DNA from 2 places in the Rossellomorea marisflavi genome. Region 2 is predicted to be linked to the other one. Evidence: riboswitches for the same ligand, from Rfam matches in the RefSeq annotation. Region 2 holds a riboswitch; the other holds the start of a gene.

Region 1 (5,803 bases), 340 kb from region 2:
TGAAGAATGTCCTTGGATTGAGCGCACAGGAGCTTCATGAAACATTCAAGGAATGGAATGAAGGTGAACTTGACAGTTACCTTATCGAGATCACGGCCGATATCTTCACTAAGATCGATGAAGAGACGGGAGAACCTCTCGTTGAAAGGATCCTCGATACAGCTGGTCAGAAGGGAACCGGTAAATGGACAAGTGTAAGTGCACTTGATCTTGGCGTACCGCTTTCCATTATTACGGAATCCGTTTTTGCACGGTTCATCTCGGCCATGAAGGACGAGCGTGTGAAAGCGAGTAAGATCCTGAAGGGGCCAAAAAACCAAACCTTTTCAGGCAACAAGGAAGAATTCATCGAGAGCATCCGTAAAGCTCTTTATCTGAGCAAGATCTGTTCTTATGCACAAGGCTTCGCCCAGCTTCAAGTTGCTTCAAAGGAATATGGTTGGAATCTGAAACTCGGTGAACTGGCGAAAATCTTTAGAGGGGGATGCATCATCCGCGCTGGATTCCTCGAAGAAATCATGAATGCCTATGACCGTGATGGCGAGCTTTCAAATCTTCTCCTTGATGATTACTTCAAAGGCATCGTTGAAGGCTACCAGGAAGATGCACGTGAAGTCGTGGCGACAGCGATCAAGCTTGGAGTGCCTGTACCTGGACTTGCCAGTGCCCTCGCCTATTACGACAGCTACCGTTCTGAATCGCTCCCTGCGAACCTCCTTCAGGCACAACGGGACTACTTTGGTGCCCATACGTATCAGCGGAAAGATAAAGAAGGTGTCTTCCACACTGACTGGCTGAGAAAATAATACGAAAAACAAGCCTGGCTTCGACGCCAGGCTTGTTTTGTTATTCTTCGCTAGAAGAAGAATCTTTGCTTTTATGCTTTTTCTTCTCATCCTGGAGGTCTTTTTTTAAGTCATCCAAGGGAATGGAGTCGACTGTCTGTTCCTTTTCACGATCCAGGATCTCACGGTCTTCACCCGTCTGTTCTGGTTGGTCGTTCTTATTTCTTGCCACGTCAGTTCCTCCTTTCCGTCTTGGTAGTTCAATACCCTCAACGTTCAGTGGGAAACATAAAAAAAAGGACATCCGTCGGGATGTCCTTTTTGAAATTAGATTTTCACGTCGACTTTTGCATTTTTCTTGAGATCTTCCACGTGCTTCACAAGCTGTTCTTGTTTCTTTTGCTGTTCAAGCTGTGATTTGAGCTGAGGCTCGACATCTTCAAGTTTTGGTGCATCTTTTGAATCTTGGCCGCTTTGGCTCGCGTACTGTTCGTACATTTTCTTCACTTCATCGTCCGTTACTTTTTCGGTCTTGATTTCTTTATCGACATATTTTGTATATTTGATGTTTTCCGCGATTTGATTTTTCAGTTCATCCATGGTGAATCCGGCATCTTTCATGGCAGCATTGAACTTTTTATCATCCTCATATTGCTTTTTGACTTCTTCGAGCTGCTTGTCCACTTCGTCATCTGAAGCTTTGTACCCTTTTTTATCCGCTTGTTGAAGCAGAAGGGTCTGACCTACAAGACTGTCGATCGTTTGTTCTTTGATCTGCTTGGCAGCATCCTTAGAGGTTGGATCCTGACCCATTTGCTGATATTGCATTTGAGAAGAAGATAGTACGTTGTTGTAATCTTCCCCTTTGATTTTCTCATCATTTACGATGGCGACGACTTTATCGTTGTCGACTTTCTGCTTGTCCATCTTTTTTTGCATTTCTTTCATTTGTTTCGCTTGTTCTTCCTCGCTTTTTGCCTGTTCGGAGGATTTTTTACTATCATCGGATTTTTTTGCACTATCGTCATTAGCCCCGCAAGCTGCGAGCAGCAGTACGGTCATAGCCGCTAAAAGGATCGTGAGTAAATGTTTATTCATAGTGATCTCCTTTCGAAACTGGGTTTCAAGCTTCTAAATGGCATTTTAAAGGATTCCTCAAGAAAAAGAAAGTATTTGGGGCGATTAATTTCCTTGTAATTCCCTTGAAATAGAAGAGAAGCCTTGAAAAGTGCGGGTTTATCACAAGGGAAGCGTGTGACGGCCAGGTGAATGAAACATAACTGTAAGGAATTCAGGGTAAAAAAGGAGCCGCTGCAGATGGGGTACCATCTCAACGGCTCAAAATAATAGGGGACCTAAGAATACGGTCAAAACAACCTTCTATTGCATCATAAAGGGATAACAGCATTTCCTCAAGGGAAGTCTGGCGTCATGTGGACCGATATGGGTGGATTACACGCTGTCTTGTTCTGCTCTTCTATGGAATTTAACGAATAAAATAATTGTAGGCATAAATTCATCTTGCTTTCATTCTTTTCATTTGAGCTTCTCTGTTGTAAAATGTAGAAAGTTGGTTTAATATAAAAGACGCAACATATTGTGTTTTGTTTAAACTTCATAACAATATATTGTTTATAACCTATGATTGTGGTGTCGGATATCGACTTAAAAGGGAACCCGGTGAAATTCCGGGACTGTCCCCGCAACTGTAAGTGCAAACGAAAGAAGGAATGCCACTGTCCATCGGACGGGAAGGCCTTCGAGTAGGCAAAAAGCACAAGTCAGGAGACCTGCCATGATCAGTACGTGTTATCTTCTTCGGGAATTGGGAGGATAGGCGAGGATTACCTTTGGCGTAGTATGCCTTGTGAATCTATCGTTTATGACTGCCCATCCTATCTTAATAGGATGGGCTTTTTTTATCCTCTCCCGACTAATTAAAGGGAGGAATACTAATATGACATCAACCATTAACGGAACAACGGCATCCCATAGAGCGGAACGTCTACTAAACGGGCTTCGGGAAAGCCATGAATCATTGAACTGGGAGGAATACACTCAAAAGGTATCCCTGTATACAGAAGATCAGCCGGGAGTGGAAGAAAAACAGCTTCTTCAGTTTTTGATCCTGTCGGCTGTTGAGCGGATCTCATCCAATGAACCTGATTGGACGTACGTGGCGGCCTCGCTTTATCTGAAGAATCTTTATGCCATCAGTGCAAATGCAAGGGGCATGGAGCCATATAAAGGCCTGCATGAACTTATCGGGACACTCACAGAGAAGAATTTGTACTCTCCAACATTACTGAATGCCTACAGCAAGGAGGAGGTGGATCATCTCGAGGGTCTCATCCGTCCTGAACGGGATGAACTGTTCACTTACATAGGAATTGTCACGCTGTCAGAGCGTTATCTCACCAAGGACCATGCAGGAGTCCTATATGAACTTCCACAGGAGCGATTCATGATCATTGCCATGACGCTACTGATGAATGAGCCGAAAGAACACAGGCTCATGCTCGTGGAGGAAGCGTATTGGGCGCTTTCAAACCTATATATGACCGTGGCGACCCCTACGTTCGCCAATGCAGGCAAGAGTTACGGACAGCTCTCGAGCTGCTTCATCGATACGGTGGAAGACGATCTGCGCAGCATCTACGACAGCAATACCGACGTGTCCACATTGAGTAAGAACGGAGGCGGGCTCGGTATCTATATGGGGAAAGTAAGAAGTCGCGGAAGTGATATCAAAGGATTCAAGGGGGTCAGCTCCGGTGTGATCCCGTGGATGAAGCAGCTGAACAATACGGCTGTCTCCGTGGATCAGCTCGGTCAGCGCCAGGGAGCCATCGCCGTCTATCTGGATGTGTGGCATAAAGATATCTTCTCCTTCCTCGATACGCGGCTGAACAACGGGGATGAGCGTCTTCGAACCCATGACCTGTTCACCGGTGTCTGTCTCCCAGACCTCTTCATGGAGCAAGTCGAGAACCGTGAGGACTGGTATCTGTTCGATCCCCATGAAGTAAAGACCATCATGGGCTATGCCCTTGAAGATCATTTCGATGAAGAAAAAGGATCCGGTTCGTTCCGGGAGAAATATTGGGAGTGCGTGAATGAGCCTGCTTTATCCAAAGAAGTCATCCCGGCGATCGATATCTTTAAGCGGATCATGATCTCCCAGCTTGAAACAGGCACGCCGTACATGTTCTATCGCGACAGTGTGAACCGTCAAAATGCGAATAGTCATAAGGGCATGATTTACTGCAGCAATCTTTGCACGGAAATCGCCCAAAATATGAGCCCGACTGTGATGGAAGAAGAAGTAGTCAAGGACGGGAAGATCATTACCTATAAAAATCCTGGAGACTATGTGGTGTGCAACCTGGCTTCCGTTTCCCTCGCAAGGACGGTACGGGACGGTCAGATGGAGCGCGTCGTCACCATCGGTGTGAGGCTCCTGGACAATGTCATTGATCTGAACGATATCCCGGTCCTGCAGGCTCAGCTGACGAATGCACGGTACAGGGGAATCGGACTCGGTACCTTCGGATGGCATCATCTCCTTGCCCTTGAAGGGATCAAATGGGAGAGCGATGAGGCAGTATCTTACTGTGATCATTTATATGAAGACATCGCCTACTTCACAATCAAGGCAAGTCAAAAGCTCGCGGAAGAAAAAGGGGCGTATCCTTACTTCCCGGGATCCGCTTGGGATACTGGAGCCTACTTCACGAATAAGGGATATGAAGGCGAGAGATGGTTGGACTTAAAAGACAAAGTGGCAAGCAAGGGAATCCGCAATGGGTATCTGATGGCAGTGGCCCCGAACTCTTCGACTTCCATCATTGCCGGTTCGACGGCAAGTATCGATCCACTCTTCAGACTGGAATATTCCGAAGAGAAGAAAGACTACAAGATCCCGGTCACGGCACCGGACCTATCGCCCAAAACGACCTGGTACTATAAAACCGCCTATCATGTGGATCAGCACTGGAGCATCAGACAGAACAAGGCAAGGCAGCATCATATCGATCAGGGGATTTCCTTCAACCTGTATGTGAGGAATGACATCAAGGCGATTGAGCTTCTTAACCTTCATATGGATGCGTGGAAATCGAATTTGAAAACAACCTATTATGTAAGGTCGACTTCTGTTGCAAACTTTGAAGAGTGCGAGAGTTGCCACAGCTAATAAGAAAGGATGGGAAATATGGAAGGATTGAAAAAACGGGTGCTCGTGGACGAGACAGCACCGAATAAATCAACAGGGATCGTCAACGGAGAAAGCTCGAACATCCTGAACTGGGATGATGTGCGCTATACGTGGGCATACCCTAAGTACAAGCGCATGCTCGGGAACTTCTGGACGCCGTTTGAGATCAATATGGCAAAAGACATCAAGCAGTTCCCGCAGTTGACGGAAAAAGAACAGGAGACGTTCCTTAAGATCATCGGCCTCCTGGCTCTCCTTGACAGTATCCAAACGGACTATGCTGGGAAAGTGGCAGATTATCTGACGGATTCGAGCGTGAACGCACTCATGATCATCCTTGCACAGCAGGAAGTAGTGCATAATCACTCCTACAGCTACGTGCTTTCAAGCATTGTACCGAAGAGCGTGCAAGATGAGGTGTTCGATTATTGGAAGAATGAGCCGATCCTGATGAAGCGGAATGAGTTCATCACCAATGGATACAAAGAATTCGTCGAGGCCCCGACGGTGGATAAACTCCTCAGGTCCATCATATACGACGTAATCCTCGAAGGATTGTTCTTTTATTCAGGGTTTGCCTTCTTCTATAACCTGGCAAGGAACCAGAAGATGGTTGCGACCAGTACGATGATCAACTACATCAATCGTGACGAACAGCTCCATGTCGGATTGTTTGAAAAGATTTTCAAGGAAGTGCTCGCAGAGAATCCGGAATATGATACGGAAGAGCTCAAGCGCTACGGAACAGAAGCTTTCAAGGAAGCGGCCCTCCTTGAAATTGAATGGGGGAAAGAAATCATCG
Region 2 (5,803 bases):
GTATGATAGAAAAATGGTGCAAGTAGAAGAAAACGACCAACAAGCCGCTTGATCAATGTGGAAACTGGTCGATTACACCCCGTATAAACAGCAATATATGTAAGGAAGTGAACAGTGAAGCGGGAATCCATGGATCCCGCTTCTTCACTATGTACCCTAAGGAGAGTGAAGGAAATGACTGAGACTGTCATCCCCAGGAGGATTGGATTCAAAAGTGTATTCATTTTATTAATGACCGTATCCATCGGCTTATTATTATTGTCAAAGCCTTTAATAAGTGCAGGTTTGCCAAAGGAGTGGAGCATTTTTTTGGCAACGGGAATTTCGACTTCTCTAGGGTTGAGCCTCGTATTACTCAAGATTGAAGGGCCTGTAGAGGATCCTTCTATTAAGAAGAAGCGTTTATGGCTTGGTGTCGTCGTTAGTTTTGCCATCAGTTTTGTGCTGGCATTTGCAGTGAAAGGATAAGGAGGTATGAGCATGAATAAAGGCTTAAAAATCGTGACCATAGGCGGTGGCTCAAGCTACACGCCGGAGTTTGTGGAAGGCTTGATCAATCGATATGATGAGCTGCCTGTACGAGAGCTGTGGCTTGTGGATATCCCTGCTGGAAAAGATAAACTCGAAATTGTCGGGAGTCTTGCGCGGAGGATGGTGTCTAAGGCCGGTGTTCCCATGACCATTCACCTGGCTTTGGACAGGGAGGAAGCACTGAAGGATGCGGATTTTGTTACAACCCAGATGCGGGTCGGTCAGCTGAAGGCAAGGATCCAGGATGAAAGGCTGCCGATCAAGTACGGCATGATCGGGCAGGAAACGAACGGGGCAGGTGGACTATTCAAAGGCCTCCGCACGATTCCGGTTCTTCTTGAGATTGCAGAGGATATGCAGCGTCTTTGCCCTGATGCATGGCTGATCAATTTCACCAACCCGGCTGGGATGGTGACGGAGGCGTTGCTCCGATACAGCAAGCATTCCAAAGTCGTGGGCGTATGCAACCTGCCGATCAATACGAAGATGACCATTGCCAGGCTCCTTGGAGTAGAGGTCGCTTCCGTCGATATCCGGTTTGCCGGCTTGAATCATATGGTGTACGGACTGGATGTCACCGTCGATGGGGTGTCCGCTCTTGATGAGGTACTGGAACTGATGGGTGATGAGGATAAGCAGCTCAGCATGAAAAATATCGCCCCACTGCCATGGGATCCTGGCTTCTTGAAGGCTCTCGGAGTCATACCTTGTCCGTACCACCGGTATTTTTACAAAACCAGTGAGATCCTGGAGAAGCAACTGGAGGAATTCAAAACGGGGACAACCCGTGCCGAGGTCGTCCAACGATTGGAAGATGAATTGTTCGAGCTGTATAAAAACGAAGACCTTGATGTGAAGCCCCCGCAGCTTCAGGAGCGCGGAGGAGCCTACTACAGCGATGCCGCCTGCAATGTGATTTCTTCGATCTTCAATGATAAAGGGGATGTACAGACCCTGAACATCAGAAATGATGGCAGTATCACGGGCATCCCTGATGAGTCCGCCGTGGAAGTGAACTGTATCGTGACCAAAGAAGGGCCGAAACCGATCCATATCGGTGAACTGCCTGTAGCCGTCAGTGGACTTGTTCAACAAATCAAATCCTTTGAGCGGACCGCGGCAGAAGCAGCCGTGTCAGGCTCCTACGAAAAAGCCCTTCTGGCCATGGCGATCAATCCACTGGTCACAAGTGATTCAAGAGCGAAACCATTATTGGATGAACTGCTGGACGTCCACCGCGAATTTCTTCCTGCGTTCCATGCAAAGTCGACCCTCCTCTGAAGTGCCAGAGGGGGCATTTTTTATGGCAACGAGTTTAGCTGGAGTGACCCCTACGGCAAGTAGGACCTTCGGACGAATGTTAGAAATATTTTGACAAAGCAAAAGCTGGCATGCTAGTATTACCCTATTCAACGGACAAATATATGATCGATACTCTTATGAAGAGCGGTGGAGGGACTGGCCCTGTGAAACCCGGCAACCATTCAACACTTGTTGAAAAGGTGCTAATTCCTGCAAAGCGTCATGCTTTGGAAAATAAGAGAGGACATCCCTTTACCGGGCCTCTCTATCGTGGAGAGGCTTTTTTCGTTGAGGTGAGAACTGAATAGGAAGATGCGACAGGTGCCGTGTGGAAGCATGGCTGAAAAGGGAAACCGGTGAAAGTCCGGTACGGTCCCGCCACTGTAAGGGGAAGCAACTTATCACATCCACTGTTTCTAGAGGGAATGGGAAGGGATAAGGCGTGATGAACCTGAGTCAGGAGACCTGCCTGTTGTGTGCACTTAAGCTCTACGGGTCATAGAGGGGAGTGAGGTACGCGTGTTGACATCATAGGAATGTCGACGTTTATTCATTACGCGCAAAATCTCCCTTTCTCTGAAAGGGAGATTTTTTTATTGGAGAAAAAATGAGAAGGAGTGAGCAATATGGTTAAAAGTTCAAATCTAGGTTACCCGAGGATCGGTGAAAAACGAGAGTGGAAGAAAGCACTGGAGCAATTTTGGGAAGGAAAGCTAAAGGAAGAAGAATTTGTGGAGAAGACAGATGAGATCCGCCTTCGTCATCTTAAAAAGCAGTCGGATGCAGGGATCGACCTGATTCCTGTCGGGGACTTCAGCCTGTATGATCATGTATTGGATACGGCCGCCATGTTCGGGGTGGTCCCGAAGCGGTTCGGTCATGGGGGAGGGAAGGTCTCTCTGCAAACGTATTACGGTATGGCAAGGGGAACGGGGGATGCGGTGGCATCCACGATGACGAAATGGTTCAACACGAATTACCATTACATCGTTCCAGAACTTGAAGGGGCTACGCCTTCTTTGGCTGATAATCGCCCGCTCCGCTACTTCAAGGAAGCGAAGGAGCAGCTTGGCATCATTGGAAAGCCGGTGCTCATAGGTCCGGTTACGTTTGTAAAGTTGTCCAAAGGTTATGCCCCCGAAGAGTTTGATAGCGTGGTCGATTGGTTCGTCCCGCTGTATGCATCCATTCTAAAGGAGCTTGAAGAGGCTGGCGCCGAATGGGTTCAGATTGATGAACCCGTACTTTGTACCGACCTCACAGAGGATGAGTGGACGGTCCTTGAGCAGGTCTATGACACGTTGATCAAGGCAGCACCTGGAATCAAGGTCATTCTTCAAACCTACTTTGATCGCGTCAGTCGCTATGAGAGGGTGGTCAGGCTTCCGGTACATGGGATCGGATTGGATTTTGTACACGATGGTGGAGGTAATCGTCAGGCACTGAACACCCATGGATTCCCTGAAGATAAGGTCTTGGCTGCTGGAATCATTGATGGAAGGAATATTTGGAGGGCAGATCTTGATCGGACTCTCTCCTCGCTTAAGCAATTGGAGGGCATTGTTTCAAAGGATCGGTTAATCATTCAGCCGTCATCGAGCCTGCTCCATGTGCCCGTCACGGTCAAAGTAGAGGAAGGGCTGAGGAAACACCTCAAACGCACACTTTCTTTTGCAGATGAAAAGCTGCAGGAAATCGTTACGGTTACGGAGGCTGTCAAGGAAGGGCGTCCTTCTATCTCAAATGAGCTGAAGGAAAGCTCTGACTGTCTCGACAATATCGAACAATCCCGGACACTCAGAGAGAGTGAACAACTGGTCGAAAATGAAGTCCTTCAACGTGCTCCATTCTCTGAAAGGCGGGTCGTTCAGGAATCAGAGCTGGGTCTGCCCCTCTTCCCTACCACTACGATTGGAAGCTTTCCTCAGACTAAAGAGGTGCGGAAAGAACGGCTTAAGTGGAGGAGGGGGGACGTAAGTGATCAGGACTACCGGACGTTCATCCAGGAAGAGATTGAGAAGTGGATCGACATCCAGGAAAAAATCGGTTTGGACGTACTGGTGCACGGAGAATTTGAACGGACGGATATGGTGGAATACTTCGGTGAAAAGCTTGGGGGATTTGCCTTCACAAAGAATGGCTGGGTGCAGTCCTACGGATCGCGCTGTGTGAAACCTCCGATCATTCACGGGGACGTCAGCTTCCAAGAACCGATGACAGTGGATGAAACGGTCTTTGCGCAATCACTGACTGAAAAACCTGTGAAGGGCATGCTGACTGGTCCGATCACGATCATGAACTGGTCATTTGTCCGGACAGACATTCCGCGTTATGATGTGGCCAATCAGATTGCCCTGGCCTTGAGAAAAGAAGTCGAAGCCCTCGAGGAGAATGGAATCCGCATGATCCAAGTCGATGAACCGGCCCTCAGGGAGGGGATGCCCCTGCAGAAAGAAAAGAGGGCAGGCTACCTAGATGCTGCCGTCCACGCTTTCAAACTTGCGACGTCATCTGTGAAAAGCAGTACGCAAATCCACACCCATATGTGCTATTCGGAGTTTGGGGAAATCATCGAGAGTATCAAAGCGCTCGATGCGGACGTCATATCGATCGAAACGTCAAGGAGTCATGGGAATCTCATTCATTCCTTTGAGGAAAACACCTATAGTCAAGGTATCGGTCTCGGCGTCTATGACATACACAGCCCAAGGGTTCCGACGCTCGAGGAGATGACTCGGAACATTGAACGGGCCATTCGCGTCCTCGATCCGCAACTGTTCTGGATCAATCCTGACTGTGGTTTGAAAACACGCGGACCGAACGAAACCATCGAAGCACTCGTCGTGATGGTGGAGGCAGCGAAGAAGATGAGGGAAACCGTTCTGGCAGCTCAACAGTGAACGAACATAAAAAGTGCGGACAGCACCCGTCTGAGGACGGGGCTGTCCGCACTTTGCTTTGACCTAATGTTTAACACGTACCGTTTTGGCGTCGCGGCTTTCAAGACCGGTATCGGATACAGATGTAACTCCATACGTGTAGAGTCCCTTACCAGGAGGAACGTCTGTATAGGAATCTTCATCTGCATAGACGACATCGATGATATTGGCAGGATCATTATAATCGCCTTCACGAGGACCGTCAAACCGGTAGATGACAAACTTTCTTGCAGTGTGTTTCTTATCTTCAATCTCAAGTTTGACACTGCCATGTTTGGATTTCCCTTTTACTTTGGTCGGTTTTTTCGGCAGTTCCCTGTTATTCCAAGGAGTGGGCGGCGTCAAGGCTGTTTCTGTATAGATTTCTTCCTTCAGGATATCCGCATATCCCAGGCGATTGTTATAGAGCTGCTGAAGGGAGAAATGCATCTGTCCTTTTGCCGTGCCGTTTTCACGGTTATCCAGGATCTGTTCCGGTAGTTCATACGGGTCGTACCACTGCTGATCGAAGTTGTCACCAACCTTGTAGTCAGCCGTCCCGATATAGAGATGAACGGGGTGCTCATAGGCGTACTCAGTCACTTCATTGCTCCACCAATCGAGGAGGATGGAATAGTTTGCAGCGGCAAAGTCCCGGGACCAGTAGATTTGCGGAGTGATGTAGTCGATGCTGCCGTCTTTGATCCACTGACGCGTATCGGCGTAAAGATCATCGTAATTCGTCTGGCCTGCCGTCGTATCACTTCCAGTTGGATCTTTGGCGATATTCCTCCAGACGCCAAATGGAGAGATACCGAACTGCACCCATTCCTTCATATCCTTGATGGAAGTGTTGATATCTTTGACGAGGACATCGACATTATTCCTGCGCCAGTCTTCGATCGAATCAAAGTCCTTGCCGTATTTCTCGTATGTAGCTTGATCAGGGAAGTCTTGTCCGGCAATTTTATACGGATAGAAATAATCATCCATGTGTACAGCTTCAATATCATAATTGGCTACAAGCTCTTCCACGGTCTCGATGAGGTATT

Evidence for each region. A riboswitch is a leader RNA that binds a small molecule or an ion and turns the genes downstream of it on or off. The one in region 2 is predicted to bind cobalamin.
Region 1: another riboswitch for cobalamin. It lies ahead of K6T23_RS08765 (ribonucleoside-diphosphate reductase subunit alpha); the one in region 2 lies ahead of metE (5-methyltetrahydropteroyltriglutamate--homocysteine S-methyltransferase).

The regions. Positions count from the first base shown of each region.
Region 1 is NZ_CP081870.1:1,636,804-1,642,606, forward strand. Features, by position in the region: gene gndA (NADP-dependent phosphogluconate dehydrogenase) at 1-806, shown strand, start outside; gene K6T23_RS08755 (hypothetical protein) at 847-1,017, opposite strand; gene K6T23_RS08760 (SurA N-terminal domain-containing protein) at 1,113-1,883, opposite strand; cobalamin riboswitch at 2,417-2,597, shown strand; gene K6T23_RS08765 (ribonucleoside-diphosphate reductase subunit alpha) at 2,743-4,980, shown strand; gene K6T23_RS08770 (ribonucleotide-diphosphate reductase subunit beta) at 4,999-5,803, shown strand, end outside.
Region 2 is NZ_CP081870.1:1,295,818-1,301,620, forward strand. Features, by position in the region: gene K6T23_RS06955 (PTS sugar transporter subunit IIC) at 1-52, shown strand, start outside; gene K6T23_RS06960 (hypothetical protein) at 175-468, shown strand; gene K6T23_RS06965 (6-phospho-beta-glucosidase) at 475-1,812, shown strand; SAM riboswitch class I at 1,966-2,074, shown strand; cobalamin riboswitch at 2,136-2,320, shown strand; gene metE (5-methyltetrahydropteroyltriglutamate--homocysteine S-methyltransferase) at 2,460-4,733, shown strand; gene K6T23_RS06975 (glycoside hydrolase family 10-like protein) at 4,797-5,803, opposite strand, start outside.